DNA from 4 places in the Streptomyces sp. NPDC018026 genome. Region 2 is predicted to be linked to each of the others. Evidence: riboswitches for the same ligand, from Rfam matches in the RefSeq annotation. Region 2 holds a riboswitch; each other region holds the start of a gene.
The links. Region 2 has a riboswitch for cyclic di-AMP ahead of ACH4D3_RS00495 (M23 family metallopeptidase). Riboswitches for the same ligand answer to the same signal wherever they lie in the genome.
Positions count from the first base shown of each region.

Region 1: linked by a shared signal. The riboswitch ahead of ACH4D3_RS26120 (M23 family metallopeptidase) and the one ahead of ACH4D3_RS00495 (M23 family metallopeptidase) in region 2 are both predicted to bind cyclic di-AMP.
Region 3: linked by a shared signal. The riboswitch ahead of ACH4D3_RS15635 (transglycosylase SLT domain-containing protein) and the one ahead of ACH4D3_RS00495 (M23 family metallopeptidase) in region 2 are both predicted to bind cyclic di-AMP.
Region 4: linked by a shared signal. The riboswitch ahead of rpfA (resuscitation-promoting factor protein RpfA) and the one ahead of ACH4D3_RS00495 (M23 family metallopeptidase) in region 2 are both predicted to bind cyclic di-AMP.

Region 1 covers NZ_JBIRFY010000009.1:21,097-28,730, reverse strand. Annotated here, with positions in the region: gene ACH4D3_RS26155 (MerR family transcriptional regulator) at 1-650, opposite strand, end outside; gene ACH4D3_RS26150 (GntR family transcriptional regulator) at 697-951, opposite strand; gene ACH4D3_RS26145 (hypothetical protein) at 1,154-1,480, shown strand; gene ACH4D3_RS26140 (hypothetical protein) at 1,480-1,779, shown strand; gene ACH4D3_RS26135 (dihydrofolate reductase family protein) at 1,848-2,978, shown strand; tRNA gene ACH4D3_RS26130 (tRNA-Met) at 3,049-3,122, shown strand; gene ACH4D3_RS26125 (PP2C family protein-serine/threonine phosphatase) at 3,308-4,534, shown strand; cyclic di-AMP (ydaO/yuaA leader) riboswitch at 4,759-4,914, shown strand; gene ACH4D3_RS26120 (M23 family metallopeptidase) at 4,926-5,972, shown strand; gene ACH4D3_RS26115 (aldo/keto reductase) at 6,110-7,054, shown strand; gene ACH4D3_RS26110 (PrsW family intramembrane metalloprotease) at 7,082-7,634, opposite strand, start outside.
Region 2 covers NZ_JBIRFY010000001.1:113,255-120,888, forward strand. Annotated here, with positions in the region: gene ACH4D3_RS00480 (DNA topoisomerase (ATP-hydrolyzing) subunit A) at 1-837, opposite strand, end outside; gene ACH4D3_RS00485 (M16 family metallopeptidase) at 1,173-2,555, shown strand; gene ACH4D3_RS00490 (M16 family metallopeptidase) at 2,552-3,940, shown strand; cyclic di-AMP (ydaO/yuaA leader) riboswitch at 4,130-4,293, shown strand; gene ACH4D3_RS00495 (M23 family metallopeptidase) at 4,306-5,070, shown strand; gene ACH4D3_RS00500 (GntR family transcriptional regulator) at 5,240-5,935, shown strand; gene ACH4D3_RS00505 (HPr family phosphocarrier protein) at 6,078-6,359, opposite strand; gene ACH4D3_RS00510 (GNAT family N-acetyltransferase) at 6,562-7,634, shown strand, end outside.
Region 3 covers NZ_JBIRFY010000004.1:344,844-352,477, forward strand. Annotated here, with positions in the region: gene ACH4D3_RS15615 (GntR family transcriptional regulator) at 1-296, opposite strand, end outside; gene ACH4D3_RS15620 (M56 family metallopeptidase) at 486-1,424, opposite strand; gene fahA (fumarylacetoacetase) at 1,716-3,011, opposite strand; gene ACH4D3_RS15630 (HAD family hydrolase) at 3,418-4,227, shown strand; gene ACH4D3_RS15635 (transglycosylase SLT domain-containing protein) at 4,251-4,742, opposite strand; cyclic di-AMP (ydaO/yuaA leader) riboswitch at 4,747-4,950, opposite strand; gene ACH4D3_RS15640 (polyprenyl synthetase family protein) at 5,562-6,572, shown strand; gene ACH4D3_RS15645 (outer membrane lipoprotein carrier protein LolA) at 6,841-7,634, shown strand, end outside.
Region 4 covers NZ_JBIRFY010000012.1:91,923-99,556, forward strand. Annotated here, with positions in the region: gene ACH4D3_RS30595 (exopolyphosphatase) at 29-970, opposite strand; gene ACH4D3_RS30600 (DUF501 domain-containing protein) at 967-1,545, opposite strand; gene divIC (cell division protein DivIC) at 1,576-2,058, opposite strand; gene eno (phosphopyruvate hydratase) at 2,167-3,447, opposite strand; gene rpfA (resuscitation-promoting factor protein RpfA) at 3,695-4,423, opposite strand; cyclic di-AMP (ydaO/yuaA leader) riboswitch at 4,427-4,593, opposite strand; gene ACH4D3_RS30620 (transglycosylase family protein) at 4,777-5,814, opposite strand; gene ACH4D3_RS30625 (cytochrome P450) at 5,958-7,259, opposite strand; gene ACH4D3_RS30630 (nucleoside triphosphate pyrophosphohydrolase) at 7,256-7,634, opposite strand, start outside.

The DNA.
Region 1 (7,634 bases), on a different contig from region 2:
ATGAGTTCCGCCACCGCCCCGGGGGCCACCCCCGGCAGCACGTCCTCGTCGGCGGGCGGGAGGGCCGCACGGGCCATGCGCCCGCGGAAGTCCTCGTCGGCGACGAGTTCGGCCAGCTCCACCCACGCGGCGAGCTGGGCGTCGGAGGGTTCGTCGGGGAGTTCGGGCAGGGCGGTGCGCAGGGCGGCGGCGGCGTCGCGGGCGTGGGGCGTTCCGGCCTCAAGTGCGGCGATGAAGTCGGCGATCACGCGCCGTCGTTCGTCGGAGGTGAGGCGGGCGATCCGGTGCATGAGAACTGTCTCCTCGGGGCTGGCGTCGCGCCGGGCAACGAGCCGCAGCACGCTGTGCCGCAGCCGCAGTGCGCGGATCTGGAGGGCGGTGGCGTCGGCGTGCGCGGCGGCGACCTCGGCGACGGTCAGGTCACCGTCCAGGACGCGGCGGACCGTGCTCAGATCGACGTCCAGCTCCCGCAGGACGCAGATGAGGTGGAGCCGGTCCAGCGCCGCCTCGCCGTAACGGCGGTAGCCGGCCGGGGTGCGGTCGGTGGGAGGCAGCAGTCCGGTGTCCGAGTAGAACCGGATCGTCCGTACGGACACGCCGGTACGGGCCGACAGTTCACCGATCGAGTGCGGGGGCGTCGCGCCGTTCATGAGCCCACCCTGCGGTCTCCAGCCACTGGAGAGTCAAGGCGGGGCGTCAGCCGGAGGGCTGGTCCTCGTCGTCGGCGGCGGGCGGCCGCTCCACGACGAACGACCCCTTGCCGCGCACGGTGACGATGAGCCCCCGTTCGCGGAGCTCCTGCGCGGCCCGGCGCGCGGTGAGTCGCGCCACGCCGTACTCGTCGGCGAGATGGTTCTCCGACGGGATGGGCCTGTCCGGCGCCAGCGCTCCCGACTCGATCTTCTTCGTGATGACGTCGGCGAGTTGCACGTAGAGCGGCCGCGCGCTCATCGGGTCCAGGGAGGTCGAGGGCTCGGGTTCTGTATCGCTCACATGTCCAACGTATGCATCCGCCGACCTACACGTACGAGTGGATTCCTCTGCACTTGTATGCAGAGGGCTATGCCCCGCCCGTACGTTGATCCACACAAGACCCCGGCGAGGTGGCTAGACCTCCCGGGGCACGGCCAACGCTTACGCAAGGAGCGTCGACATGCCCGACCTTATCCACCGCATCGCCCATTGGCTGACCCTTCTCCTCGGTCCCGGCACCGGAACGCACCGCGCGGGCGCCCCGCGCCACCGAGCCCGGACCACCCCTCGCCCCACCGTCCCCGCGAGCCTCCCCCTTCACCACTCCCCGTACTGCCGTCACCTCCCCCTCGACGGCGCCGCCTCCCGCCTCGTCCGCCCCTACCTCGCCGCCCACGACCAGGAACGAGACCGCCAACGGCACCGCCGCCTCGCCCTCGTGCTCGCCGCCGACTTCGGCATCGACCTGGACCAGCACGTCGTCGGCGCGCGGAAGGCGGCCGCGTGATGACACCGCACACGGCGCTACGGCTGCTGCCCTGGCTGTCGGCCGAGGGCAAGCCCTGCTTCCTCGCACCCGGCGACGGCAGCGGGTACGTGTCCCGGCTCGCCGACGAGACGGAGGTCCGGCAGCTCGCCGAGGGGCTGGACGTCCTCCGCACGGCGCGCGGTGTCCTGGACGACCCGGTGTCCCCGAACGCGGAGGTCCGCTACACCGCGATCCGTCTGACCGAGTGCCTCGCGGACGCGCTGCGGGTGGCGGAGTCGAGGGGGCGGCGCCTGTCCACGGACCACGGTGAACCGTAGGAACGGGCGCGGCGCCTAGTGTGTGCCCGCCGGAACCCGCCGCCCGTCTGCCTCCCGGAGTGCCACCCATGCCCCTCCCCCACGTCCTCCTCTCCGCCGCCGTCTCCCTCGACGGATACCTGGACGACACCGGCCCCGAACGGCTGCTGCTCTCCAGCCCCGCCGACTTCGACCGGGTCGACGAGGTGCGGGCCTCCGTGGACGCGATCCTGGTCGGGGCCGGGACGATCCGGGCCGACAATCCGCGGCTGCTGGTGAACTCGGCCGAGCGGCGGGCGGCCCGGGTCGCGGACGGCAGGGCGGAGTACCCGATCAAGGTCACCGTCAGCGGCAGCGGCGAGCTGGACCCGGCGGCGCGGTTCTGGCACACGGGCGGGGACAAGGTGCTGCTGACCACGGACGACGGTGCCCGGCGGGCCCGCGCGCTCGGGATCGGTGCCGACGTGGTGTCCCTGGGGCCGGACCTCGACTGGCGGGCGGCGTTGGAGTACCTGCACGACCGGCGGGGCGTGCGGCGGCTCATGGTGGAAGGGGGCGGGACCGTCCACACCCAGTTGCTCCAGCAGGAACTCGCCGACGAGCTGCAGCTCGTTCTCGCGCCGCTGCTGGTCGGGGACCCGGCCGCACCCCGGCTGTTCGGGCCCGGTGCCTACCAGGGCGGGCGGCTGCGGCTGATCGGGACGCGGCGGATCGAGGACGTGGTGCTGATGCGGTACCTGCCGACCGCACCCGGCACCGGTGACCGCGTCGCCGCCGCCGACCGGCACTGGCTGGGGCTCGCCTGCGAGCTGGCCGAGCTGTGTCCGCCGTCGGACACCGCGTTCAGCGTGGGGGCGGTCGTCGTCGCCGCCGACGGGAGCGAGCTGGCCCGGGGATACTCGCGGGAGGGCGGTGATCCGGTCGTGCACGCCGAGGAGGCCGCGCTCGCCAAGGTGGACCCGGAAGACCCGCGGCTCGCCCGCGCCACCGTCTACAGCAGCCTGGAGCCCTGTGCCCGCCGGGCCTCCCGGCCCGCCCCGTGCGCCCGGCTGATCCTCGACGCGGGGGTGCGCCGGGTCGTCACGGCCTGGCGGGAGCCGGACACCTTCGTGGCGGGAGCGGACGGCAGCGGGGTGCTCACCGCCGCGGGTGCCGCCGTCGTCGTACTGGCCGAGTACGCGCAGCGGGCGAAGGCGCCCAACCGCCACCTGGAAGGGTAGGGAGAGCGGGGCGCGGAGATACCGATGTGCATTCCGCCCCCGGGATGACGTACAGTGGTGAACACAACGACGCGGGGTGGAGCAGCTCGGTAGCTCGCTGGGCTCATAACCCAGAGGTCGCAGGTTCAAATCCTGTCCCCGCTACTGAAGGCCGAGGGCCGGAATCCGAAAGGGTTCCGGCCCTCGGTGCGTTTCCGCAGGTGCCCCGTGTCATCCGGTCGGCCCCTCACCGCTCGCCGCCCGTCCCCGCCCCCGGAACCCTGGAGTGCGGGACGGCAAGCGGCGCGGACGCGCGGGGCGGCGGGAGACGAGTGGTGCGGCCAGGTGACGTGGACGACGAGGGAGCGGCCGCCAGAGCCGGTGGCCGGCTCCCCGGCGATCCCGTGCCCGACCCGGGTCTCGGGCTCGGCGACGAGGCGCTGCCCGTGCCGCCCTCCGGGCCACCGCCAGTCCGGCGGACCGGGTACGGGCGGGCCTTCGTGCACGCGCTCCCCGTGCTGCTGATCGTCGTCGCCATCCTGTACGACATCTTCACCCCGAGATACTTCACCGCCGGACCCCTCTACACGGCCGCGCCCCTGATCGCCGCCCCGCTCTACTCGCGGCGCGGCACGGCGCTCACCGGCGTCGCCGTGGTCGCCGCGGTCATCGGGCTGCAGCTCGGCAAGGGCGTCATCCACTACGTCGACTCCCTCACCGAGCTGATCACCATCGCCACGGTCGCCGTACTCGCCGTCCTCGTGAACGGCATGGTCCGCCGCAGCAGCGAGCGCCTCGTCTCCGTCCGTGAGATCGCCGAGGCCGCCCAGCGCGCCGTCCTGCCCGAACCCGCCGAGCGGATCGCGGGCTTCGAGATCGCCGTCTGCTACGAGGCCGCGCAGGCCGACGCCTTCATCGGCGGCGACCTGTACGCGGTGCAGGACAGCGCCCGCGGCGTCCGGCTCATCGTCGGGGACGTGCGCGGCAAGGGCATGGGTGCGGTGGCCGCCGTCGCCGTCGTGATCGGCGCGTTCCGGGAGGCGGCCGAGCAGGAGGCGACGCTGGAGGCGGTGGCACAGCGCCTGGAGCGGGCGCTGGCGCGCGAGGGCACCCGACGCGACGGACTGGACGCCTTCGAGGGCTTCACCACCGCCGTCCTCGCCGAACTCCCGCACGGCGGCGGCACCGTCCGCATCGTCAACCGCGGCCATCCGCCGCCCCTGCTGCTCTACGCCGACGGCACCCTCGGCCCGCTGCCCGCCCACGAGTCGGCGCTGCCGCTCGGCATGGGCGAGCTGGGAGTGTGGCCCGACCGGGCGGAGGAGGCCCCCTTCCCCGGCGGGGCCACACTGCTGCTCTACACCGACGGGCTGACCGAAGCCCGGGACGCGAAGGGCGAGTTCTACGATCCGCAGGCGCGGCTGACCGGCCGCGTCTTCCCGCATCCGGCGACCCTGCTCGCCACCCTCGCCGAGGACGTGCGCCGGCACTCCGGGGGCGGCATGGCGGACGACATGGCACTGCTCGCCGTCCGGCGCCCCCGGCGCGGTGATCATGATCATTGTCACGAGCCGTGACAGCGCGACCCCCCTCCGCATAACAACTGATACACCGTCAGAAGAAACTGGCGCGAGAGGGAATACCGAGGCCGGGTCAACTCGCCCGGTTTTCACCGGTCGTGAGGCGTACGTCCCGGCCGTATTCGGTAATGATCAAGAGGAACGGCTTGGAATCGGAGCCTCGCGTCTATTAACGTTCGATAACGCAGCGCGGTCGTCCCAGCCGTCACAGAAGGCGGCTCCGTGCGCACGCGCCGAATCCCGCAAGGGAACCGGGGAACCACCACATTGGGGTGAATCGGGCGTATGCCGCCGTGGAAAACGGTCGGCAGACACCCGTAGGAGACCTTCCTGCTCCGAACCCGTCAGCTAACCCGGTAGGCGAAAGGAAGGAAAGGAGTACGCCCACGTGGCGTCCAACCGGCCTGCCCCCGAGGCCCCGTCCGCGCCCAGTGGGCACGGCACCGACACCTTCGGCTACGACGGCTACCGCACCGAAGAGGGCCCCTGGGAGGAGTGGAATCCCACCGCGGAATCCATCCGCCCCGTACGCGGCCGGCACCGCGTGGCCAAGCAGCGCGGCGGACTCGCCCGCAGCTCCACCGTCCTCGGCGTCGGTGTCATAGCCGCCGTCGGAGCGGGCGGCATGGCCAGCGCGCAGACCGGCAAGCCCCCGGTGTCCATCTCCATGCCGGACCTGCCGAACGTCGGCTCGCTCATGCCCGGGAGCGACGACGAGGCGCCGGAGCCCGAGGGTTCCGCCACCCCGCTCAGCGGCATCACCCAGGCCGTCGCCGCCGACAGCGCGGAGGGCGCCGACACCACCGGCGCCGGCGAGTCGCTGCGGGCCCGGATCATGGCGCAGGCCGAGCAGCAGCAGGCGCAGGTCGAGACCAAGGCCGCCGAAGAAGCCGCCGCCGCGGCCGAGAAGAAGGCCGCGGAAGCCGCCGCCAAGGCGGAGAAGGAGGCCGAGGAGAAGGCCGCCGCCGCCAAGAAGAAGGCGGAGGAGGAGGCCGCGAAGAAGGCCGAGGCCGAGCGGCTCGCGAAGCTGGCCAAGCAGTTCACGCTGCCGACCTCCTCGTACACGATCTCCTCCACGTTCAACCAGGCCGGCTCCCTCTGGGCCTCCGGCCACCACACCGGCCTCGACTTCGCCGCCCCCACGGGCACGCTGCTCAAGGCGGTGCACAGCGGCACCATCACGTCGGCCGGCTGGGACGGGTCGTACGGCTACAAGACCGTGCTCACCCTCGACGACGGCACCGAGCTCTGGTACGCGCACCAGTCCTCCATCAACGTCAGCGTCGGCCAGCAGGTCACCACCGGTGACGTCATCGGCCGCGTCGGCGCCACCGGCAACGTCACCGGCGCCCACCTCCACCTCGAGGTCCACACCGACGGCGGCAGCGGCATCGACCCGATGGCCTGGCTGCAGAGCAAGGGGCTCACCCCCTGATCCGCCCCGCCCCCGACGCACCCCGCTGAACCCCGGCGGTCCTGACGGCGACCCCCCGACGTCAGGGCTGCCGGTTCGCGGGAAATTTTGCCCGCCTGCCAGAATCGCCCGCTCCGGCGCGGTCGTTGAGTCCCTACATGACTTCTCTGCGCAAGCTCGGCTCCTCCGACCTGGCGGTCTTCCCCCTCGCCCTCGGCGGCAACGTCTTCGGCTGGACCGCCGACCGGGACCGGTCCTTCGCCGTCCTGGACGCCTACACGGCGGCCGGCGGCAACTTCGTCGACACCGCCGACTCCTACTCCGCCTGGGTCGACGGCAACAGCGGCGGCGAGTCCGAGACCGTCCTCGGCCAGTGGTTCGCGGCCCGCGGCAACCGTGACGACGTCGTCCTCGCCACCAAGGTCAGCCAGCACCCCGAGTACCCGGGCCTGTCCGCCGCGAACATCAGGGCCGCGGCCGACGCCTCGCTGCGCCGCCTGGGCACCGATCACATCGACCTGTACTACACCCACTTCGACAAGCCCGAGGTGCCGGTCGAGGAGATCGTCGGCGCGCTCGACGCGCTGGTGAAGGCCGGAAAGGTGCGGCACATCGCCGCCTCCAACATCTCCGCCGAGCGGCTCGCGGCGTCCCTGGAGTTCTCCGACCGCGAGGGCCTCGCCCGGTACGTCGCCCTCCAGCCGCACTACAACCTGGTCTCCCGCGACACGTACGAGGGCGAACTGCGCGACCTCGCCGAGCAGGCCGGTCTCGCCGCCGTGCCGTACTACGCCCTCGCGTCCGGTTTCCTCACCGGCAAGTACCGGCCCGGCACGGAGGTGGACAGCCCGCGGGCGGGCGGTGCGGCCAAGCACCTGGAGACCGAGCGGGGCCGCCGGGTGCTGGCCGCCCTGGACGAGATCGCCGCGGCCCACGACGCTCCCGTCGCCACCGTCGCCCTCGCCTGGCTGGCCGCCCGGCCGACGGTGGCGGCGCCGATCGCCTCCGCGCGCACGGTGGAGCAGCTCCCGGCGCTGCTGGGCGTGGCCGAACTGAGCCTGACGGAGGACGAGGTGGGGAGGCTGACCCGGGCGTCCGCCTGAGCGGGCGCGGCGCGTCGCGTCGCGGATCTACGGCCGGTGCGGGCCGGGCGTAGGTCCGTACGGGTGGTACGGCGGCAGGTACGGGTTGTGCGGGGCCTGTGTGGCGTAGGGGGCCTGCGCAGCGTAAGGACCGGGTGCGGTGCGGGGGCCGTACGCGCCGTACGCGCCGTGTGTGCCGTGCGTGCCGCCGTACGGATACGCCCACGGCGGCATCGGTATCGGCACCGGCGGTGGGGCGGTGGCGCGGGCCGCGTGGTCCAGGGCCGGGCGGGCGAGGTCCCGCAGGTGCCACAGGACGTCCAGCAGTGCCCGCTCCCGTACGGCGAAGTCGGCGCCCGCCCTGCCCCGGCGGCCCCGCTGCCGCAGGAACGCCACCGAGGTCGCGCAGGCCTCGTACCGCGCCACCGCCCGCGCCCCTTCCTTCCCGGCGTGCCTGCGGGCGTACTGCCTGGCGATGCGGCGGGCCCGCATCGAGCCGAGCGCGTACGGCTCCGCGGGGGTGAGCCATCCGGCCATGACGTACGCGGGCAGCTCGGCCCGCACGGTGCCCAGTTCGCGCTGCCGGGTCCAGATCACCAGC
Region 2 (7,634 bases):
GACCGCGAAGGGCAGCTCGGTGACGACGAGACCCTTGCGGCGCGCCGTCACCGTCTCCACGGACACCGTCGCACGGATCTTGAAGGTGCCGCGGCCCGTCTCGTACGCGTCCCGGATGCCGGGCAGGCCGACGATGCGGCCGCCGGTGGGCAGGTCGGGGCCCGGCACGTGCTTCATCAGCGCGTCCAGGTCGGCGTTCGGGTACCGGATCAGATGCCGGGCCGCCGCGATCACCTCGCGCAGATTGTGCGGCGGCATGTTCGTGGCCATGCCGACCGCGATGCCCGAAGCGCCGTTGACCAGCAGGTTCGGGAAGGCGGCGGGCAGGGCCGCCGGCTCCTGCTCCTGGCCGTCGTAGTTCGGGGCGAAGTCGACGGTGTCCTCGTCGATGGACTCCGTCATCAGGCCGGCGGCCTCGGCCATCCGGCACTCGGTGTACCGCATGGCGGCCGGCGGGTCGTCGTTGCCCAGCGAGCCGAAGTTGCCGTGGCCGTCCACCAGGGGCACGCGCATCGAGAACGACTGGGCCATGCGGACCAGGGCGTCGTAGATCGACGCGTCGCCGTGCGGATGCAGCTTGCCCATGACCTCGCCGACGACGCGGGCGCACTTCACGTAGCTGCGCTCGGGCCGCAGGCCCATCTCGTTCATCTGGTAGACGATGCGCCGGTGCACCGGCTTGAGGCCGTCGCGGGCGTCCGGCAGCGCACGGGAGTAGATGACCGAGTACGCGTACTCGAGGAAGGAGCCCTGCATCTCGTCGACGACGTCGATGTCGAGGATCTTCTCCTCGTACGAGTCGTCGGGCGGCGGGGTCTTCGTACTACGGCGGGCCATCGCTGCCGGCTCCTTGCTGAAGCGTGAACGGTGATCTGACGCCGTCCATTGTGGACTGCGGCACTGACAGCGACCGACCAGGACCCGTCACGGGCTGCCGGCCCGGCGCTGCCCGCAGCGTACGCCCTCGTCCCGGGGTGCCGTCCGCGCAGCCGTCTCCGGCGGCCCGTCAACCGCGTTCTCGCTCTCGGCGTACGGGGCCCGGGAACTCCACCGGCCGCCCGCACGCTTGCATACAGTGGCAGGACCGGCGGAATTCCGCAGTTCCGCCCATGGATTCCACCCGGTGGTTCACCCAGTGACTCCACCAGGATCTCGCGATCGAAGGGACGTACATGCCCATGGGTCACACGGCCACAGCCCAGGCAGGCTCCGGCGGCCTGACAGCGACCGAGCACCGCCTGGCCAACGGCCTGCGCGTGGTGCTCTCCGAGGACCACCTGACCCCGGTCGCGGCGGTGTGCCTCTGGTACGACGTCGGCTCGCGCCACGAGGTCAAGGGGCGCACCGGCCTGGCTCACCTTTTCGAGCACCTCATGTTCCAGGGCTCCGCCCAGGTCAAGGGCAACGGCCACTTCGAGCTGGTGCAGGGCGCCGGCGGCTCGCTCAACGGCACCACCAGCTTCGAGCGGACCAACTACTTCGAGACCATGCCCGCCCACCAGCTGGAGCTCGCCCTCTGGCTGGAGGCCGACCGCATGGGCTCCCTGCTCGCCGCCCTGGACGACGAGTCGATGGAGAACCAGCGGGACGTCGTCAAGAACGAACGCCGCCAGCGCTACGACAACGTCCCCTACGGCACCGCCTTCGAGAAGCTGACCGCCCTCGCCTACCCGGAGGGCCACCCCTACCACCACACGCCGATCGGCTCGATGGCCGACCTGGACGCGGCGACCCTGGAGGACGCGCGCGCGTTCTTCCGCACCTACTACGCGCCGAACAACGCGGTGCTCTCGGTCGTCGGCGACATCGACCCCGAGCAGACCCTCGCGTGGATCGAGAAGTACTTCGGCTCCATCGCCTCCCACGACGGCAAGCAGCCGCCCCGGGACGGCGCGCTGCCCGACGTCATGGGCGGGGAACTGCGGGAGGTCGTCGAGGAGGAGGTCCCGGCCCGCGCCCTGATGGCGGCCTACCGACTGCCGGAGGACGGCACGCGCGCGTGCGACGCGGCCGACCTGGCCCTGACCGTCCTGGGCGGCGGCGAGTCGTCCCGCCTGTACAACCGGCTCGTCCGCCGCGACCGCACCGCCGTCGCCGCCGGGTTCGGCCTGCTCCGGCTCGCCGGGGCGCCCTCCCTGGGCTGGCTGGACGTGAAGACGTCCGGCGACGTCGAGGTGCCGGTCATCGAGACCGCCATCGACGAGGAGCTGGCCCGGTTCGCCGAGGAGGGCCCCACGGCCGAGGAGATGGAGCGCGCCCAGGCCCAGCTGGAGCGCGAGTGGCTGGACCGCCTGGGCACGGTCGCCGGCCGCGCCGACGAACTGTGCCGGTACGCCGTCCTGTTCGGCGACCCGCAGCTCGCCCTCACCGCCGTGCAGCGGGTCCTCGAGGTGACCGCGGAGGAGGTCCAGGAGGTCGCCAAGGCCCGCCTGCGCCCCGACAACCGCGCGGTGCTCGTCTACGAGCCCACCGCCCCCGCCGACGAGACCGACGCCGACGAGACCACCGTCTCCGTGACCGACGCCACCGACGAGAACGAGGAGGCGGCCAAGTGACCGAGCTCGCCACCATGGAATTCCACGCCCAGCCGCAGGCCGGCGAGCCCAAGCCCTGGGCGTTCCCCGCGCCCGAGCGCGGCAGCCTCGACAACGGCCTCACCGTGCTGCGCTGCCACCGCCCCGGCCAGCAGGTCGTCGCCGTCGAGGTGCTCCTCGACGCCCCCCTGGACGCCGAGCCGGCCGGCCTCGACGGCGTCGCCACCATCATGGCGCGCGCCTTCTCCGAGGGCACCGACAAGCACTCCGCCGAGGACTTCGCCGCCGAGCTGGAGCGCTGCGGCGCCACCCTGGACGCGCACGCCGACCACCCCGGCGTCCGGCTGAGCCTGGAGGTGCCCGCCTCGCGCCTCGCCAAGGCACTCGGCCTGCTCGCCGACGCCCTCAGGGCGCCCGCCTTCGCCGACGGCGAGGTCGAACGGCTGGTGCGCAACCGGCTCGACGAGATCCCGCACGAGCTGGCCAACCCCTCCCGGCGCGCCGCCAAGGAACTCTCCAAGGAGCTGTTCCCGGCCGACGTGCGCATGTCGCGCCCGCGCCAGGGCACCGAGGAGACGGTCGAGGCCATCGACTCGGCGGCCGTACGCGCCTTCTACGAGCGGCACGTCCGCCCCGCCACGGCCACCGCGGTGGTCGTCGGCGACCTCACCGGCGTCGACCTGGACGTGCTGCTCGGCGACACCCTGGGCGCGTGGACCGGCTCGGCGGCCGAGCCGCGCCCCGTGCCCCCGGTGACCGCCGACGACCGGGGCCGGGTCGTCATCGTGGACCGTCCCGGCGCCGTCCAGACGCAGCTGCTGATCGGCCGCACCGGCGCCGACCGGCACGACCGGGTGTGGCCCGCGCAGGTGCTCGGCACCTACTGCCTGGGCGGCACCCTCACCTCGCGCCTGGACCGCGTCCTGCGCGAGGAGAAGGGCTACACCTACGGTGTGCGGGCGTTCGGCCAGGTCCTGCGCTCCGCGCCGGACGGCACCGGCGCCGCGATGCTCGCCATCAGCGGATCCGTCGACACCCCCAACACCGGTCCCGCCCTGGAGGACCTGTGGACGGTGCTGCGCAAGCTGGCCGCGGAGGGGCTCACCGACGCCGAACGCGACGTGGCCGTGCAGAACCTGGTGGGCGTGGCGCCGCTGAAGTACGAGACGGCGGCGGCCGTGGCGAGCACGCTGGCCGACCAGGTCGAGCAGCACCTGCCCGACGACTTCCAGGCCACGCTCTACCGCCAACTGGCCGCCACGGGCACCGTGGAGGCCACCGCGGCGGTCGTGAACGCCTTCCCGGTGGACCGTCTCGTGACGGTCCTCGTCGGCGACGCGGCGCAGATCAGGGAGCCCGTCGAGGCCCTCGGCATCGGCGAAGTCACCGTGGTGGCGGCCGAGTAGCGGCACGCGCGCGGCGGCCCTGGTGACCGGTGTGTCACCAGGGCCGCCGTTTGTCCGGATTGGGGGAGTGGTTGCCCGTCTGCCCTGTGGCGTGCGCTACAAAAAGCCTGTTGCGTTTGAGGATTGAACGCAGCCGCGTTTAGCGTCGTCCGGGCTGTTCGTCAGGCAGTGCGCCGCGTCCGCGGCACCGGGCAGCCATCGCCGAGTCCCCGTACGGCGCGAGCCAGGGGAGCCGGGGACCCATCGCAGTCCCTGGGGTGAATCGGACGCCCGCGCGCACGCGAGGGGGTCCGTAGGAGACCTTCCACCTCCGAACCCGTCAGCTAACCCGGTAGGCGAGAGGGAAGGAAAGGACAAGCCTCTACATGGCGTTCACGCGCGCCACCGGGAAGCACCGCCGTACCGGCCGGGTGCACCGCACCACCGCCCGCGCGGCGGGAGTCGCGGCCCTCGCCACCACCGGCGTGGTCGGCACCCTCGCGGCTCCGGCGCTCGCCGCCGAGCCCGAGGCGGAACAGACCGGGCTCACCCCGGTCGTCACCATCGGCGACTCCATAGCCGACGAGATCGACGCCCAGGCCCTCGCCCAGCAGCAGGCGGCCGCGGACGCCGCCGCCCGCGAGGCGGCCCAGGAGGCGGCCCGCGAGCGGGCGGCCGAGGCGGCCAAGGAGGCGCGCGAGGCCAAGGAGCGCGCCGCGCGGGAGGCGGAGCGCGAGCGCCTCAACACCTTCGTCGCGCCGATCACCGCCTCGTACGTCTCCACCGCCTACCAGGCCGGCAGCTCCCTGTGGTCCTCGGGCAGCCACACCGGCATCGACTTCCACGCCTCCAGCGGCACGTCCGTGCACTCCGTCGGCGTCGGCACCGTCGTCGAGGCCGGCTGGGGCGGGGCGTACGGCAACCAGGTCGTGATCCGGATGCACGACGGCACGTACACGCAGTACGGGCACCTGTCGTCGATCGGCGTCTCGGTCGGCCAGTCGGTCGAGCCCGGCCAGCAGATCGGCGTCTCGGGGGCCACCGGCAACGTCACCGGACCGCACCTGCACTTCGAGGCCCGTACGAGTCCCGAGTACGGCTCGGACATGGACCCCGTCGCCTATCTCCGCTCCCACGGCGTGAACGTCTGAGGAGAGAGAACGTCTGACGGAGACAACGTCTGACGGAGAGAACGTCTGGCAAAAAGCCCCCGGCTTCCCGAGTCGGGGCTTTTTGTATTCCATCCCGGCCTGATTGGCCTAGAGTCGCTGAAAGCGCGTCCATCGTCGACGTTTCAGGGGATCAAGGCGGAGGTCGGTCATGCGTATTCCGGCGCATTCGGTGTGCACGGCGATTCGGGACGACATCGTGGCCGGCGTCCACGGACGCGGGAGCCGGCTCACCGAGGAAATCCTGGCCCGCCGCTACGGCGTCTCCCGCGTCCCCGTCCGCGAGGCTCTGCGCACGCTGGAGGCGGAGGGCTTCGTGGTGACCCGGCGGCACGCGGGCGCGTGCGTCGCGGAACCGTCCGAGCGGGAGGCCGCGGACCTGCTGGAGACCCGCGCGCTCCTGGAGCCGCTCGGTGCCTCCCGGGCCGCGCGACGGCGCACCGACGCCCACCTCAAGGTGCTGCGCGGCCTGGTCAGGCTGGGGCGGGAACGGGCCGGGCGGGGCACCGCCGACGAGTTGCGCTCCCTGGGGGACTGGTTCCACGAGACCCTCGCCCGGGCGGCGGACAGCCCCTCCCTGACCGCGCTGCTGACCCAGCTCCGCCAGAAGATCGCCTGGATGTACGTCGTGGAGGCACCGGCCGGACCGGTGGAGTACTGGGCGGAGTACGCGGCGATCACCGATGCCGTGGCCCGGGGCGACGGCGAACGCGCGCGGGCGCTCATGACGCGGCACATCGAGCGGTCGGCATCCGGGCACCGGCTCCGATTCGCCTCCGGCGGCGCGGCGACGGAGCGTGTGAGGAATACGCAACATTCCGTAAACACCGCGAGCCCGCTCCGGTAACACAGGTTCCGTATACAAAAGCGGGGGAATTCCGGCCGACTATTTCTGCCGTCCCTAATGGGCGGAAGCGGAAGCGGGAGCGTAAAGGCGAAAGGCCCGTCCGGTGGTCCCGGCGGGCCTTTCGGTGCTGCTGTCCTGTCCCTCAGACGGTCTCGGGAAGCTCCTCGAGCCCCTCGGCGACCAGCTTCGCCAGCCGGTCCAGAGCCGCCTCGGCGCCCTCGGCGTCGGAGGCGAGGACGATCTCCTCGCCCCCCTGGGCGCCGAGGCCGAGGACGGCCAGCATGGAGGCCGCGTTGACGGGGGACCCGTCGGCCTTGGCGATCGTCACCGGGACGCCTGTGGCCGTGGCGGCTCGGACGAAGATGGAGGCGGGGCGGGCGTGGAGACCCTCGGCCCAGCCGACGTTGACGCGGCGCTCAGCCATGTGATGCTGCCCTTCAGGTGTTCAGAGGCGTTGAAGTTGTCTAGACCAGTCTTGTCTAGACCAGTTTCCCACATCGTGAAGCAAGCCGGGACGACCACGTGGGCCGCCCCGTACGGGTCCCGGACCGCGGCCTCGGTCCGGACATCCGTCCCCCACAGACTGCCCCGCGCCGTTGTCGTACGCGAGCCGTACTCTGGGGCCCATGCAGACCTCGTCGGACCGGCACGAGTACCCCGCCCACTGGGAAGCCGACGTGGTGCTGCGCGACGGCGGTACCGCGCGCGTCCGCCCCATCACCGTTGACGACGCCGAGCGCCTGGTCAGCTTCTACGAGCAGGTTTCCGACGAGTCGAAGTACTACCGCTTCTTCGCGCCGTACCCTCGCCTGTCCGCCAAGGACGTCCACCGCTTCACGCACCACGACTTTGTGGACCGGGTGGGACTCGCGGCCACCATCGGCGGCGAGTTCATCGCCACCGTACGCTACGACCGGATCGGGGCCGGCGGAACACCCGCCACCGCACCGGCCGACGAGGCCGAGGTCGCCTTCCTCGTCCAGGACGCCCACCAGGGGCGCGGCGTCGCCTCCGCCCTCCTGGAGCACATCGCCGCCGTCGCCCGCGAGCGGGGCATCCGCCGCTTCGCCGCCGAGGTGCTGCCCGCCAACAACAAGATGATCAAAGTCTTCATGGACGCCGGGTACACCCAGAAGCGGAGCTTCGAGGACGGGGTGGTCCGCCTGGAGTTCGATCTCGAACCCACCGACCGCTCGCTGGCCGTGCAGTACGCGCGCGAGCACCGCGCGGAAGCCCGATCCGTCCAGCGGCTGCTGCAGCCCGGCTCGGTCGCGGTCGTCGGCGCCGGCCGCACCCCGGGCGGCGTCGGCCGCAGCATCCTCGGCAACATCCGGGACGCCGGCTACACGGGGCGCGTGTACGCCGTGAACAGGGCCTTCCCCGAGGACATGAAGGAGCTCGACGGAGTTCCGGCGTGCCGTTCCGTGCGCGACATCGACGGGCCCGTCGACCTCGCCGTCGTCACCGTGCCCGCCGAGCACGTCCCGGACGTCGTCACCGCGTGCGGCGAGCACGGGGTGCAGGGCCTGGTGGTGATCTCCGCCGGATACGCCGACAGCGGCCCCGAGGGGCGCGAACGCCAGCGCGCCCTCGTGCGGCACGCGCGCACGTACGGCATGCGCATTATCGGGCCCAACGCCTTCGGGATCATCAACACCTCCCCGGACGTGCGGCTCAACGCCTCCCTCGCCCCCGAGAT
Region 3 (7,634 bases), on a different contig from region 2:
GCGTACTTGCGGGCCACGACCACCGTGCCGATGCCGGGCTGCCGGACCACCAGGCCTTCGGCACGCAGTAGGTCGAGCGCCTGGCGGACGGTGTTGCGGGTGGTGTCGTAGTCGGCGGCGAGGGTGTCCTCGTGGGGGAGGGTGCCGTCGGGGAAGGCGTCGTCGAGGAGCTGGCGGCGGAGCAGGTCGGCGAGTTGACGGGCCCGGTCGGCGCGCAGCCGGCGCCGCGTGCGGTGGGCGGCGACGGTGGTCGCGCCCTGGCCGGCGTGGTCTCGGATGCGGTCGGTGGGCGGCATGGCTGGAACCATACCTATCCGGTCGGATTAGTGGTGTTGCTGGAATGTTGCGCCACTCGGGGCCCCGTCGATGGCCGGGGTGAGCTGGGGTTTTCGTTGGAGGTGGGGCAGTTCTGCCACCGGGGTGTGCCGGATCGCGCGGGGTCGGCGTGGCCGTGGTGGTGGGGGCGGGGTGGGAGGTTGGGGCGGCTAGGCCAGGGCTGTCAGGCCAGGGGCGAAGGTGATGAGGAGGGGGATGAGCGGGACCAGGGCAGCCGTTGCCGTGGTCAGGGCCCGGTGGCGGCGGGGCAGGCGGGGGCGGGGTTCCAGGAGGCGGTCGACGCGTTCGCCGAGGAGGCGGTGGCTGGAGGCGCAGGAGAGGACGCCGCGGTGCTGGTTCAACTCGATCAGGGCCAGCGCGGTGGTCAGGTGGCCGCAGCGGCGGGAGGCGGTGTCGTCGGCCGAGAGCTCGACCAGCCGGTGGGTCTGGTCGCAGAAGTGGGCGAAGAGCGGCACGCTCGGGAAACCGGTGGCCAGGGCGGTCGACAGGTGCAGCAGCCAGTCGTGGCGGGCCCGGGCGTGGCCGCGCTCGTGGGTGAGGACGGCGTCCAGCTGATGGTCGGTGAGGCGGTGCAGGGCACCGGTGGTGACGATCAGCTGGGGCGGGCTGCCGGGCATCCACCAGGCGTCCGGGTACTCGTCCTCCAGGACCAGCAGCGGACCACGGGCGGCCGGGAGTCCGGCGGGCAGGTCGGGGGCGCGCTCGCGCAGGTGGGCGCGGGACCGGGCGCGCCGACGGCGGGCCTCGACCAGCTCGCGGGCCAGCATCGCGGTCGTCCAGGCGGCCCCGGCCGCCAGCAGCAGGGTGAGGGCGGCCGCCCAGACCGGGCCGGCCGAGAGGTTGTACGCGGCGGTCACCGCGGGCGGCGCCGGTGCGAAGAGCTGGGCGCGGACGGTCCCGAAGACGGCGGTGGCGCCGAGGGCGAGTGCCGTCAGGCAGCACAGCAGCACCGTCGCGACCAGGCACTGCCACACCCACAGCCCGACCACGGGATCCCGCTCCGGCCACGCGGAACGGGTCAGCGCGCGGGGCACCGGCACCGCGGCGGTCACGGCGACGACGAACAGCAGGAGCAGGCAGACGGTCATGCCACTGGCTCCGGATCCTGGTCGAAGGATGGGCGGCTCTGGCTGTACAGGGGTGGTGCTGCGCCGGGCCGTGCGCGCACACCGCCCGACGCCAGTATGACGGGGCCGGGCGGTGTGAGTCAGGTGTCGGCGGACACCGATTCCGGAACCTGGGCGTACGGTCCTTGGGCGCAGGAGCTTTGGGCACAGGGTCCTTGGGCGTACCGGCCCCGCATTCCGTCGGCCACCACGTCGGCCACCACGTCGGCCACCACGTCGGCCACGGCGTCGGGCGCAGCGTCGCGCGTACCGTCAGGCGCCCTGCCCGCCCCCCTGCCCGCCCCCCTGCCCGCCGCCCTGCCCGCCGCCCTGCCCGGCCCCCCGGCCGACCACTCGCCCGGTCACCTCTCCCAGCCCCACCCGGACACCGTCCGGTCCAGGGGCCCAGGCCGACAGGGTCACCACGTCGCCGTCCTCCAGGAACGTCCGCTTGCCGTCGGGGAGTTCCAGCGGCTCGCGGCCGTTCCAGGTCAGTTCGAGCAGCGACCCGCGCTCCCGCTCGGTGGGCCCGCTCACCGTGCCCGAGCCGTAGAGGTCGCCGGTGCGCAGCGAGGCTCCGTTGACCGTCATGTGGGCCAACTGCTGGGCGGCCGTCCAGTACATGGTGGAGAACGGCGGCTCGGAGACGACGTGGCCGTTGACGGCGACGGAGATCCGCAGGTCGTAGCCGCCGGGGTCGTCCTGGCCGGTGTCCGTGTCGTCCAGGTAGGGCAGCAGCTCGTGCGTGCGCTCGGGCGGCGCCACCCGGGCCTCCTCCAGCGCGTCCAGCGGAGTGATCCACGCCGCCACCGAGGTGGTGAAGGACTTGCCGAGGAACGGACCGAGGGGGACGTACTCCCAGGCCTGGACGTCCCGCGCGGACCAGTCGTTGAGCAGGCAGAGCCCGAAGACGTGCTCGCGGAAGTCGCCGAGCGCGACCGGACTGCCCAGTTCGGACGGCACGCCCACCACGAAGCCGACCTCCGCCTCGATGTCGAGCCGGACGGACGGGCCGAAGACGGGTGCGGCGTCGGCCGGGGCCTTGCGCTGCCCCGACGGGCGCACGACGTCCGTGCCCGAGACGACGACCGTGCCGGAGCGGCCGTGGTAGCCGATCGGGAGGTGCTTCCAGTTCGGGGTGAGGGAGTCGGCGGCCTCGGGGCGGAAGATCTGGCCGACGTTGCGGGCGTGGTTCTCGGAGGCGTAGAAGTCGACGTAGTCGGCGACCTCGAAGGGCAGGTGCAGGGTCACCGACGACAGCGGGTGGAAGAAGGGCTCCAGGGCCTCGCGGTGGGAGGGGACGGTCACCCAAGCCGTCAGCGCGCGCCGCACGTCCGACCACGTCGTGCGCCCGGCCGCCAGCAGCGGGTTGAGGGTGGGCTGCGCGAGGAGGGCCGCGTACGGCGAGCCGAGCGCGTGGGCCGCCGCCCCCGCGTCGAGGACGTGGTCGCCCAGCCGGACACCCACCGTCCGGTCCGCCCGGTCGGCCGAGCCGGGGATCGAGAACACGCCGTACGGAAGGTTGTGCGGGCCGAAGGGGTCGCCCTCGGGGACATCGAAGGGGGGCATCGGGTGCTGCCTCGCTTTCGTGCTCGCCATGTGCGCCGTGCGCGCCGTGTGTGCCGTTGTGTCACGTGATCGGGGTGCGTCACGTGACACACGCGGTCGGCCACACGTTACGGGTGACGTGCCGCTCTTGGGCAGTACCGCCGAAGGCGGCGGCGCCCGGTCCGGGTTCGGAGACGGAAGACGCCGCCGGGAGCGCCCGGAGGGCAGGTGGTGTGCCCTGCCGCTGCCAACCCGGTGCACAGGCCTTGAATCGGCTTTAGCCGATGATGTGTCAGGTTTCGGACATCATCGGACATCATCGGGCGTCGTCTTGCAACGCCGTGCGGGTTCGAGCGCACTCGCTACGCCCTCGTTCGGAAGCGGTCACGGGTGAGTCGGACGGGTGCGGTGTCCGTATTCTCTGATCATGGACCGCACCGCGTATTCACTCGTCGCCACCGACCTGGACGGCACGCTGCTCCGAGGCGACGACACCGTCTCCGACCGGTCGCTGGCCGCGCTGGCGCGGGTCGCCGGGGCCGGTGCGCGGCACCTGGTGGTGACGGGGCGGCCGGCACCCCGGGTGCGCTCCCTGCTCGACCGGCTCGGCTGCACGGGGCTCGCGGTGTGCGGACAGGGCGCGCAGGTGTACGACGCCGGCGCGCACCGGATGCTGTGGTCGGTCACCCTGGACCGGGAGCTGGCCGAGACCGCGCTCGGCAAGATCGAGGCCGAGGTGGGCCAGGTGCACGCGGCCGTGGACCAGGACGGCGTCGACGGGCTGACGCTCATCGAGCCGGGCTACCTGATGCCCCACCCGACGCTGCCCGCGGTGCGTGTCGAGCGGCGTGCCCAGCTGTGGTCCACGCCGATCAGCAAGGTGCTGCTGCGCCACCCCGACCTGACCGACGACGAACTGGCGGCGACGGCTCGCGCGGTGGTCGGCTCCCTCGCGACGGTCACCATGTCGGGGCCCGGCACGGTGGAGCTCCAGCCCTGCGGCATCACCAAGGCCACCGGTCTGGCGCTGGCCGCCGAGCACCTGGGTCTGGAGCGGCGGCGGACGATCGCCTTCGGGGACATGCCCAACGACATCCCGATGTTCCAGTGGGCGGCCCACGGTGTCGCCATGGCCGGCGCCCACCCCGAACTCAAGGCGGTGGCCGACGAGGTCACCACGACGAACGAGGACGACGGCGTGGCCGTCGTCCTCGAGCGGATCTTCGGTACCTCTTAGGCGAGGTTCAGGCGGTGTACGGCTCAGTAGGCGCTGAAGACGTTGTCCATCGAGCCGTAGCGGTCGGCCGCGTAGTTGCAGGCGGCGGTGATGTTGGCGACCGGGTCGTACGGGTCCCAGGAGGTGCCCTCGACGTGGTAAGCCTGGAAGGTCGGGTCGATCACCTGGAGCAGACCCTTGGACGGGGTGCCGTTGATGGCGTTGATGTCCCAGTTGTTGATGGCGAGCGGGTTGCCGGAGGACTCACGCATGATGTTGCGGTGAATGCCCTCGTAGGTCCCGGGGATGCCGTGCTGGGCCATGATGTCGAGCGACTCGCGGATCCAGCCGTCGAGGTTGTCCGGGTAGGCCGTGGCCGCCGTGGTGGCGGTCGTGGCGGCGGCCGGGGTGGCCGCGGAAGCGGTGGTGGCGCCGATGAGCGGCAGCGCGAGCACCGCGGCACCGGTGCCGGCCACGGCGAGCTTGCGGGCGAGGCGGCTGGTGCGGGCGGGTCGGTTCTGACCGTTGGCAGACATGCGGTGTCCCTCTCCTTACGCCTACGAGGTGAGCTGTCGGGTTCGGGCGGGGAGGTGCCCGGCCGTGCCCTGACGGGTACGGCTTCACCCCGAGCCGCTCCGGTGGTGACCGGTGCGGCGACTTACCTGGGTCCCCCGCTCCTGCCGGCGAGTTTGTTGGGTGGATGACTGTGCGACGGGCGGTGGCAGGATTCGGCGTCCACCCGACAGGCCGGGAACGTATGCGAGAGCACATGTCCGGAACAAGTGCAGGAATCACCCAACATGCCTGTTGACCTTGGTCTGAGGCGTTTGAGGCTCTTGATCCTTTGCTGCTGCCAATCCCCAACTGGCTTGCGGGGCAAAGGGAGGGCACAGGTTCCGCCGGGGTTGCCTGTGGGTTGCGCGGAGTGAGCCAACTCACTGACTTCAACAAGCACGGCAAATGGGGCATTAACCCCAACTGGGAGCCAACCGGCCGCGGGTGGGGACGGCTTCGGGTGTCGAGCGGGAGGACGCGGGCAGCGGGGGAGGGGTGGGCGTGTCGATCGGGTGACGTTCTCGAAGTGCGGGCCGTTGGGAGGAGTGATGGGATCTTCGGTGGCTGCTCCGGCCCGTTCGCCCTCCGGCTCCGGCTCGTCCCCTCTGGCGATATCAATCAAAATCTGCTCATATCACCTGATCAAAAACATACCGTTCATGATCCGATACCGACCAGCCTGTAACGGTGGGCGCTAGCGGTGATCGAAACGTGACCGGATACGCTGACTTGAGTGGTGGCAGCGACCTATCGACAAACCAGGTAATCGCCAGTAGACACCAGCAGACAGGAGACCCCTCGTGACCGTCGTCGGGCCGTTCGGGCTGAGCGTGCGGGACCAGGCTCTGGAAGCCGATGTCCAGGCCGGATTGGTTGCTGTCGAGGAAGGGTTGCTTGAGGCAACCAAAAGCGAGGTGCCGTTCATCACGGAGGCCGCCCAGCACCTGGTGCGGGCCGGCGGGAAACGGTTCCGGCCGCTGCTGGTGATGCTCTCGGCCCAGTTCGGAGACCCCTACGCCCCCGGGATCGTGCCCTCGGCCGTGGTCGTGGAGCTGACCCACCTCGCCACGCTCTACCACGACGACGTGATGGACGAGGCCGCCGTGCGGCGCGGGGTGCCCAGTGCGAACACCCGCTGGGACAACTCGGTCGCGGTCCTCACCGGTGACTTCCTGTTCGCCCGCGCCTCCCAGATCCTCGCCGACCTCGGCCCCGAGGCGGTCCGGGTCCAGGCCCTCGCCTTCGAACGGCTGGTCACCGGTCAGATCCTGGAGACGGCCGGCCCGCAGGACGGCCGCGACCCGGTCGACCACTACCTGGACGTGCTGGGCGGCAAGACGGGCTCCCTGGTGGCGGTCTCGTGCCGGTTCGGCGCGATGATGTCCGGCGCCGACGAGACGGTGGTGGACGTCCTCACCCAGTACGGCGAGCGGCTCGGCGTCGCCTTCCAGCTCGCGGACGACGTCCTGGACATCGCCTCCGACTCCGACGAGTCCGGCAAGACGCCCGGCACGGACCTGCGCGAGGGCATCCCCACCCTGCCCGTACTGCGGCTGCGCGAGCGGGCGGCCCGGCTGGGTCTCGCCGAGGACATCGCGCTGTGCGAGCTGCTCGACTCCGACCTGAGCGACGACGCGCGGCACGCCGAGGCGCTGCGCCTGCTGCGCGCCCACCCCGCGCTGGAGCAGGCCCGCCGGGACACCGTCCGGTACGCGGAGGAGGCCCGGGCGGCGCTGGCCCCGCTGCGGGAGTGCGACGCGAAGGCCGCGCTGGTGGAGCTGTGCGACGCCGTGGTCCACCGGGCCGGCTGACCGCCGCCGGACCGCCGCCCGCGGTCCGTCGCCGCCTCGTGGTCCCCGCCGGCCCCTACGGGGCGGGGGAGCCGGTACCCCTGAGTGTCATCCCGCAGGAGTAGGCGGAGTTGAGCCCGCGGTCTGACGCCTGTGCGCCGGGGATTTGGTCAGATGGACACCACGGAAAAACACCAATCCTCACCGATTCGGGTGAGAATGGCGGCTCACGGGTGAACGAGTGCGAGGTCGTGAGACAGCCGCCGCCGACGACGGAGGTAGGGCACACATGGCACCGATCGATTCCGACGACAACACGACCGCCGGGGAGGGCGAGGAGCTGCGGGCCGGACGGCGCAAGGCCGCGCGGTACGTCGTCCCGGTCGCGGTGATGGGAGTGGCGGCCGCGACGATCGGGCTCGTCCCCGCGCTCGCCGACTCCGGCGACCCCGACCTGCCGAAGGTCACGGCGGAGCAGCTCATCGAGAAGATCGCCAAGTCGGACGTCCAGCAGCTGTCCGGCACGGTGCGCATCAACACCGACCTGGGTCTGCCGGACCTCGGCGGGCTGGAGAGCGGCCTGATGTCCGGAATGTCCGGAGGTCCGGGTTCCGGCGGGGACGACGAGGGCTCCGCCGCCGACCCCTCGGCCAAGCTCACCGAGCTGGTGTCCGGCAGCCACACGCTGCGCGTCGCGGCCGACGGCCCGGACCGGCAGAAGCTGTCCCTGCTGGAGAACGCCGCCGAGTACAGCCTGATCCACAACGGCAAGGACGTCTGGGGCTACGACAGCCGGTCCAACGAGGTCTACCACTCCACCGCCGCCGACCGCGCCGAGCGGCCGGAGAAGGGCGTGCCGGGCAAGGACGTGCCGGCCACCCCGAAGGACTTCGCCGACCAGGCGCTCAAGGCGGTGGACGACACCACGTCCGTGACCGTCGGCGGCACCGCGCAGGTGGCCGGCCGGGACGCCTACCGCCTGGTCGTCGAGCCCAAGCAGGACGGCTCGACGGTCGGTGCGATCACCGTGGCCGTGGACGCCGAGACCGGGACACCGCTGAAGTTCACCCTGACCCCGGCGAG
Region 4 (7,634 bases), on a different contig from region 2:
CCGCCACCGCACCGCCACCGCGAGCGCCCTACGCGATCGACCACGCGATGCCGTCGAGGATGTCGTGCTCGCTCACGACGACCTCCTCCGCGCCCGTCCGCTCCATGATCGCCAGCAGCACCAGGGACCCGGCGGCGATCACGTCGACCCGGCCCGGATGCATGGAGGGAACCGCCGCGCGCTCGGCGTGGGTGGAGGCCAGCAGCCAGTCGGTGATCTCCCGGACCCGGGCGCGGGAGACGCGGGAGTGGTGGATGGCCGCCGAGTCGTACTCCGGCAGCTCCTGCGCGATCGCGGACACCGTCGTCACCGACCCGGCCAGGCCCACCAGCGTGCGCGCCTCACGCAGCGGCACCGTCCGCTCGGCCAGGTCCAGGGCGGCCTCGATGTCGGCCCGCATCGCGGCGACCTGCTCCGCGGTGGGCGGGTCGGTCACCGCGCCGTCGCGCACCAGGTGCCGCTCGGTCATCCGGACGCAGCCGACGTCCACGGAGCGGGCGGCGCGCACGTGGTCGTCGCCGACGACGAACTCGGTGGAGCCGCCGCCGATGTCGACGACCAGATAGGGCTTGTCGAGGTCCGCCCGGCCGGCCAGCTCCTTCGTCGCCCCGGTGAAGGAGAACTCGGCCTCCTGGTCGCCCGAGATGACCTCGGGCTCGACGCCCAGGATGTCCAGCACGCCGCGCACGAAGTCGTCCCGGTTCTCCGCGTCGCGGGAGGCGGAGGTGGCGACGAAGCGCAGCCGCTCGGCGCCGTGCTCCTTGACGACCTCGGCGTACTCGCGGCAGGCGGCGAAGGTCCGCTCCAGCGCCTCGGGCGCGAGCCGCCCGGTGCGGTCGACGCCCTGGCCGAGCCGCACGATGGTCATGCGGCGGTCCAGGTCGGTCAGCTCGCTCGTGGCCCGGTCGACGTCGGCCACCAGCAGCCGGATGGAGTTCGTGCCGCAGTCGACGGCGGCGACACGGGTCACTGGACGCCCTCCTGGCCGGTCCGGCCGGACTCGCCGGCCCGGCGGGTCTCGTCGGCCGGGTCGGCGGGCGTCACGCAGGGGCCCTTGCGCCACCACTCGGGCAGCATCGCGATCGCCTCGTCGCCCAGCGGGTTGACGCCCGGACCGGCGGCCAGCGAGTGGGCGACCAGCACGTGCAGGCACTTCACCCGGTCCGGCATGCCGCCCGCGCTCGGGAAGCCGGTCAGCTCCTCGATCTCGTCGCGGCGCCGGATGTAGTCCTCGTGCGCGGCGCGGTAGGCGGCGGCCAGCTCCGGGTCGGTGCCCAGCCGCTCGGTCATCTCCTTCATCACGCCGTTCGCCTCCAGCGTGCCGATGGCGGAGGCCGCCTTCGGACACGTCAGGTAGTACAGCGTGGGGAAGGGCGTGCCGTCGGGCAGCCGCGGTGCCGTCTCCACCACGTCGGGCTGTCCGCACGGGCAGCGGTGCGCGATGGCCCGCAGTCCGCGCGGCGGACGTCCGAGCTGCTGCTTGAAGGCCGCCACGTCCGCGTCGGTCGGCTCGGTGCGCGGGGTGGTCGGCGGGGGAGTCTGCATGACTGTCTTCTGCTGGTCTTCCTGTTGGAGTCACTGCCGGTGGGCGACGGCGTCGGCCTTGTCGACCCCGTCCCACACGTTCCGGTACCAGGGACGGTCGGCGGCGCCGGCCCGGGCCCGGGTCTGCTCCGCCGCCTCCGGGTCGACGACGACGAACCCCGTCTCCCCCGGCATCACGTAGTGCAGCCGCAGCCGGACCTGCTGCTCGGCGTAGGCGTCGTCCTGCCAGCGGGCCTTCAGGTCGCGCAGGTCCTCGACCCGCTGCCGGGTCTCCCGCTGCTCCCGCTGGAGATCGGCGATCTCGGCGCGCTGGGCGACGTACTGCCGTATCGGGTAGGCGAGCGCCACGACGAGCGAGCAGAGCACCATCGCGAGCAGCGCGGCCCGGCCGGTCAGCCGGGAGCGCCGGGCCTGGCGCCTGGTCTGCGAGCGGTAGACCCGGGCCGCGGTCTGTTCCCCGATGATCCGGATCCTGGTCGCGGTGGAGAAACGGTCCCGGTCCTTCACGGCCATCTGGTCTCCGCCTCCCGTGCACGCGCGTACGTCCCCGCACACGGTACGGGACCGGATACGGGGACGTACGTACGACGCTGCCTCTTACGGGGCCTTACCGGGTGGCGCTCAGCCCTTGAACCGCGGGAAGGCGCTGCGGCCGGCGTACACCGCGGCGTCGTCGAGGATCTCCTCGATGCGCAGCAGCTGGTTGTACTTGGCGACGCGCTCGGAGCGGGCCGGGGCGCCGGTCTTGATCTGGCCGCAGTTGGTGGCGACGGCCAGGTCGGCGATGGTGACGTCCTCGGTCTCGCCGGAGCGGTGGGACATCATGCACTTGAAGCCGTTGCGCTGGGCCAGCTCGACGGCGTCCAGGGTCTCGGTCAGCGAACCGATCTGGTTGACCTTGACGAGCAGGGCGTTGGCCGAGTTCTCCTCGATGCCGCGGGCCAGGCGCTCCGGGTTGGTGACGAACAGGTCGTCGCCGACCAGCTGGACCTTGTCACCGAGCTTGGCGGTGATGGTGTTCCAGCCGTCCCAGTCGTCCTCGAACAGCGGGTCCTCGATGGAGACCAGCGGGTACGCCTCGACCAGCTCGGCGTAGTACTCGGTCATCTCGGCGGCGGAGCGCGTCTTGCCCTCGAAGCTGTAGGCGCCGTCCTTGTAGAACTCGGACGCGGCCACGTCGAGCGCGAGGGCGATCTGCTCGCCGGGGGTGTAGCCGGCCTCCTTGATCGCCTCGAGGATGAGGTCGAGGGCCTCGCGGTTGGAGCCGAGGTTCGGGGCGAAGCCGCCCTCGTCGCCGAGGCCGGTGGCCAGGCCCTTGTTCTTCAGGACCTTCTTGAGGGTGTGGTAGACCTCGGCGCCCCAGCGCAGGGCCTCGGAGAAGGACTCCGCGCCGATCGGGGCGATCATGAACTCCTGGATGTCCACGTTGGAGTCGGCGTGCGAGCCGCCGTTCAGGATGTTCATCATCGGCACCGGCAGCAGGTGCGCGTTGGGGCCGCCCAGGTAGCGGAACAGCGGCAGGTCGCTGGCCTCGGAGGCGGCGTGGGCGACGGCGAGGGAGACGCCGAGGATGGCGTTGGCGCCGAGCGAGCCCTTGTTGTCGGTGGCGTCCAGGTCGAACATGGCCTGGTCGATCAGGCGCTGCTCGGTGGCGTCGTAGCCGACCAGCTCCGGGCCGATCTGCTCGATGACGGCCAGCACGGCCTTCTCGACGCCCTTGCCGAGGTAACGGCTCGGGTCGCCGTCACGCAGTTCGATGGCCTCGAAGGCACCGGTGGAGGCGCCGGACGGAACGGCGGCACGACCCGTGCTGCCGTCGTCGAGGCCGACCTCGACCTCGACCGTGGGGTTGCCTCGGGAGTCCAGGATTTCCCGGGCTACGACGACGTCGATGGACGGCACGAGCATCTCCTTCTTCAATGTGACGCTTCACTGTGACGCTACGGTCTGCCGCGGTCCCGAGGGACCGCGACGGCTCTGCGGGACCGAGCCTAACCGGCTCCGGACGATCGGCCAGCCGATCGCCCACCCGCTGGACAGAACCGAGAGTAAATTGTTTCCGAACGGAACAAAGGCGGAACATGAAAGTCCCGCCCCGGTGCGTACGGGGGAACACGCACCGGGGCGGGAGTCGCGGGGCCGCCGCCGCTTACTTCAGGTGCAGCTGCTGGCCCGGGTAGATCAGGTCGGCGTCTTCGACGATGTCGTCGTTCAGCTTGAACAGCTTCGCCCAGCCGCCCTTGACGTCGTGCTCCTCGGCGATCGAGCTGAGGGTGTCGCCCTTGACGACCTTGTACTCGCCGTCGCCCTTCTCGACCTTCTTGCCGGTCGGGGTGGTGACGGTCTTCTTGGCGGGCTTCTCGGCCTTCGGCTCGGCGGCCGGGCGCTCGGAGGAGCGGGAGGCCTTCTGCTCGGTGGAGCGCTCGGCGGTGGAGCCGCTGCTCTGGCTCTGCGAGCTCTCGGAGCTGCCGGAGCCGCTGTCCTGCGAACCGCCACCGGTGTACGCGGCGCCCGACAGGCCGGTGCCGCAGACCGGCCAGGCACCCTTGCCCTGGCCCGCGAGGACCTTCTCGGCTATCTCGATCTGCTGAGACTTGCTCGCCTGGTCGGCGCTGGAGGCGTACTGCGTACCGCCGTAGGCGGCCCAGGTGGAGGCGGAGAACTGCAGACCGCCGTAGTAGCCGTTGCCGGTGTTGATGGACCAGTTGCCGCCGGACTCGCACTGGGCGACGGCGTCCCACTCGGACGCGGTGGCGGCGGAGGCGTTGCCGGCCGCCATCAGCGGGGCGGCGACGGCGGCACCGGTGACACCGGCGACGGCGATGACACGGGTGGCCTTGGACGGACGACGGTGCTTGCCCTTGCCGGAAAACAGCATGGTTGATCCCCTCACCGACGCCTGCGAGGTGAGCTGTCGGGTTCGGGCCGGTTGAGTTGCCCGGCCGGGTTCCTCGCGGAACTCGGCTTCACCCCTAGCCGCTCCGGCTCAACTGCCCGGTGCGGCACTTACCTTGGGTCCCCCGCTCCTGCCTGCGGCGCTTGACGCGACGACTGTTCCCGTACGGCCGCTGGCAGGATTCGGCGTTGCGGCTGTCGGGGCCCGCGGTGGCGAGCGGTCATGACCGTAGACACGCGCTCCGCGGATTTTCAAAGACGATCACGGCTTCTGAGACCTATCTCTCACGAGATCCAAAAGGGACATACGGTCTCTAACCGTGACGCGAACTCCCCCTACTTTTCGCCCGATTCGCCCGTGACCGTGAGCGTCTGACCGGGCAGGATGTGGTCGGGGTCGGCGCCGACGACGGTCTCGTTGCCGGCGTAGAGCGCGTACCACCCGCCGTCGACGTCAAGGGAGTCGGCGATGCCCCAGAGAGTGTCGCCGGTGCGGACGACGTAACGCCCGTCCCCGGCCTCTCGCTCGTCACCGTCGCGCGAGGCGTGCCGGCCCGTCGCCGGGTCCGTACGGCCCTCCCCCGCCGCATCCTCGTCCGCGCTGCCGCCGCGGTGCTTGCCGGAGCCGGACGAGCCCTCGGTGCCCTGCGGTTCGGCACTGGCGGAGGGGTCGGATTCGGTTGAAGTGTCCGGCTTGGTGGATTGATCCGCACCGTCGGACGAGTCGCCCGAAGCGCCGCCGGAACCGTCGGACGGGGCGTCAGGCGACGAGGAAGCCGAAGAAGAGGGCGAAGGGGACGAAGAGGACGCACCGGACGTCGACTCCGACGTCTCGGACGAGCCGGTCGAGTCGGACGACTCCGACGACTCGGATGTCTCGGGCGATTCGGTGGGCGCGGGCGATTCGGACGACTTGGTGGTGCCCTGCTCCCCCGAGGCGTCCGAACCTTCCGACGCCCCGTCACCGGCCGAGCCGGAGCCACCGTCCGTGACACCGGGGCCATTGCCCAGACCGGCGAGCAGACCACAGGTCGGCCAGGCGGCGATGCCCTGGTCCGCGTGCATCTTCTCGGCGATTCCTATCTGCTGGGAGCGACTGGCCTGGTCGGCGCTGGGGGCGTAGTCCAGGCCGCCGTACTGCTCCCAGGCCTCCTGGGACAGCTGCAGGCCGCCGTAGTACCCGTTGCCGCTGTTCTGGCTCCAGGCGCCGCCGGTCTCGCACTCGGCGACCTGGTCCCAGTTCGCCGAGCCGGCCGCGTGGGCACCGGTGGCACCGAGCAGCGGGATCGCGATGGCGGAGCCGGTCACTCCGGCGGCGACGACCAGTGCGGGTGCCTGGCGGGGGCGGCGGTGACGACCGTTCCCGGAGAGCATGCGACGACCTTTCACGAGACGACGGGGACCGCGCGGCGGTTGACGCTCGACACCACGCTGATCCGTGAACGTATAGGGAGATCATCGCTTGTCACAAGTTCATGCCGCGCAGATCACGTGAAGATCACAGAGTTGAGCGCGTGTCACTTTTGCGTCGGCGACGGACCGTTGCCCACCGGTGACGCGGGCGGTGTGAACGAGACGGGCAAGGTGCGCAGACCTCGCATGATGAGGCCGCCGCGCCACCGGAGTTCGGCCGGGTCCGCGGCGAGGCGGAGGTCCGGCAGCCGGGTCAGCAGCGTGGCCAGCGCGGTCTGCCCCTCCAGCCGGGCGAGCGGGGCGCCGAGGCAGTAGTGGATGCCGTGGCCGTACCCGAGGTGCTGGCTGTCGCGGCGTGAGAGGTCCAGGGTGTCCGGGTCGGTGAACCGCTCCGGGTCCCGGTCGGCGGCGGCCAGGACGACGAGGACCGGGTCGCCGGCCGCGACGTCCTGTCCGCCGATGGTCAGCGGCCGGGTGGCGAAGCGCCAGGTGGCCAGCTCCACCGGGCCGTCGTAGCGCAGGAGTTCCTCGACGCCGGTCTCCAGCAGGCCGCGCTCGCCGGCGGCCAGCGAGGTCTGCAGCCGCTCCCGCTGCCCGGGGTGGGTGAGCAGCGCGTACGTGCCGTTGCCGACCAGGTTGACGGTGGTTTCGAACCCTGCGAAGAGCAGGATGAAGGCCATGGCCGCGGCCTCGTTCTCGGTGAGGTGCTCGCCGTGGTCGGAGGCGCGGATCAGACCGGAGATGAGGTCCTCGCCGGGGGCGGGCTCGGACGGCAGGGCGGCACGCTTGCGGTGGATGAGGTCGGCGAGGTAGCCGCGCATCTTCTTCACCGACCGGGCGACGCCGCCCCGCGGGCCGCCCTGGTGACGGATCATCATGCCCGCCCAGTCCCGGAAGTCGTCCTGGTCCTCGCGAGGGACGCCGAGCAGGTCGCAGATGGCGTAGATGGGCAGTGGGAAGGCGAACTCGTGGATCAGGTCGGCGGAGCCGGAGTCCGCGAACCGGTCGATGAGGCCGTCGGCCAGCTCCTGCACCCGGGGCGCGAACTCGGCCACGCGGCGAGGGGTGAAGGCCTTGCTGACCAGCCGTCGCAGCCTGGTGTGGTCGGGCGGGTCGATGTTGAGCAGATGGGTCATCAGCTCGGCCTTCCGCTCCCCCGGAATGCCGGTCTTGCCCTTGGCGTGCGCGGGCTCGGCATGGTGCGCCGGGTTCTTGGACAGCCGCGGGTCGGCGAGCGCCTGCTTCGCGTCGGCGTACCGGGTGACCAGCCACGCCTCCACTCCGCTGGGCAGCCGGGTGCGGTGCACGGGGGCGTGCTCGCGCAGCCAGGCGTAGGCGGGGTACGGGTCGCTCGCGAACTCCCAGCTGAACAGCTCGGGGACCGGGGCGGAAGGGCTGCCGGTCATCCCTCGACCGCCCGGATCGCGTCCCGGTAGGTGCGGGCCGCCGCTCTCAGGGCGGCCTCGGGGTCGGTGCCCTCGGACTCGGCGCGGGCGGCGAGGGCGAGCAGGTCGTAGCCGATGCCCTCGCCGGCCGGCAGCGGGACGTCGAGGCCCGCGGTGCGGACGCGGGAGTGGAGCTTGGCGGCGAGGGCCAGGCCGGGCTGGCCGAGGGGGACGCCCTCGGTGACCGAGGTGCGCTGCTTCTCGGCGGCCTTGGTGCGCAGCCAGTGGGCGCGGACCTCCTCGGGGGTGTCGGCCGTCTCGTCGCCGAAGACGTGCGGGTGGCGGTGGACGAGCTTGTCGACGATGGTGCCGGCCACGTCGTCCACGGAGAACGGG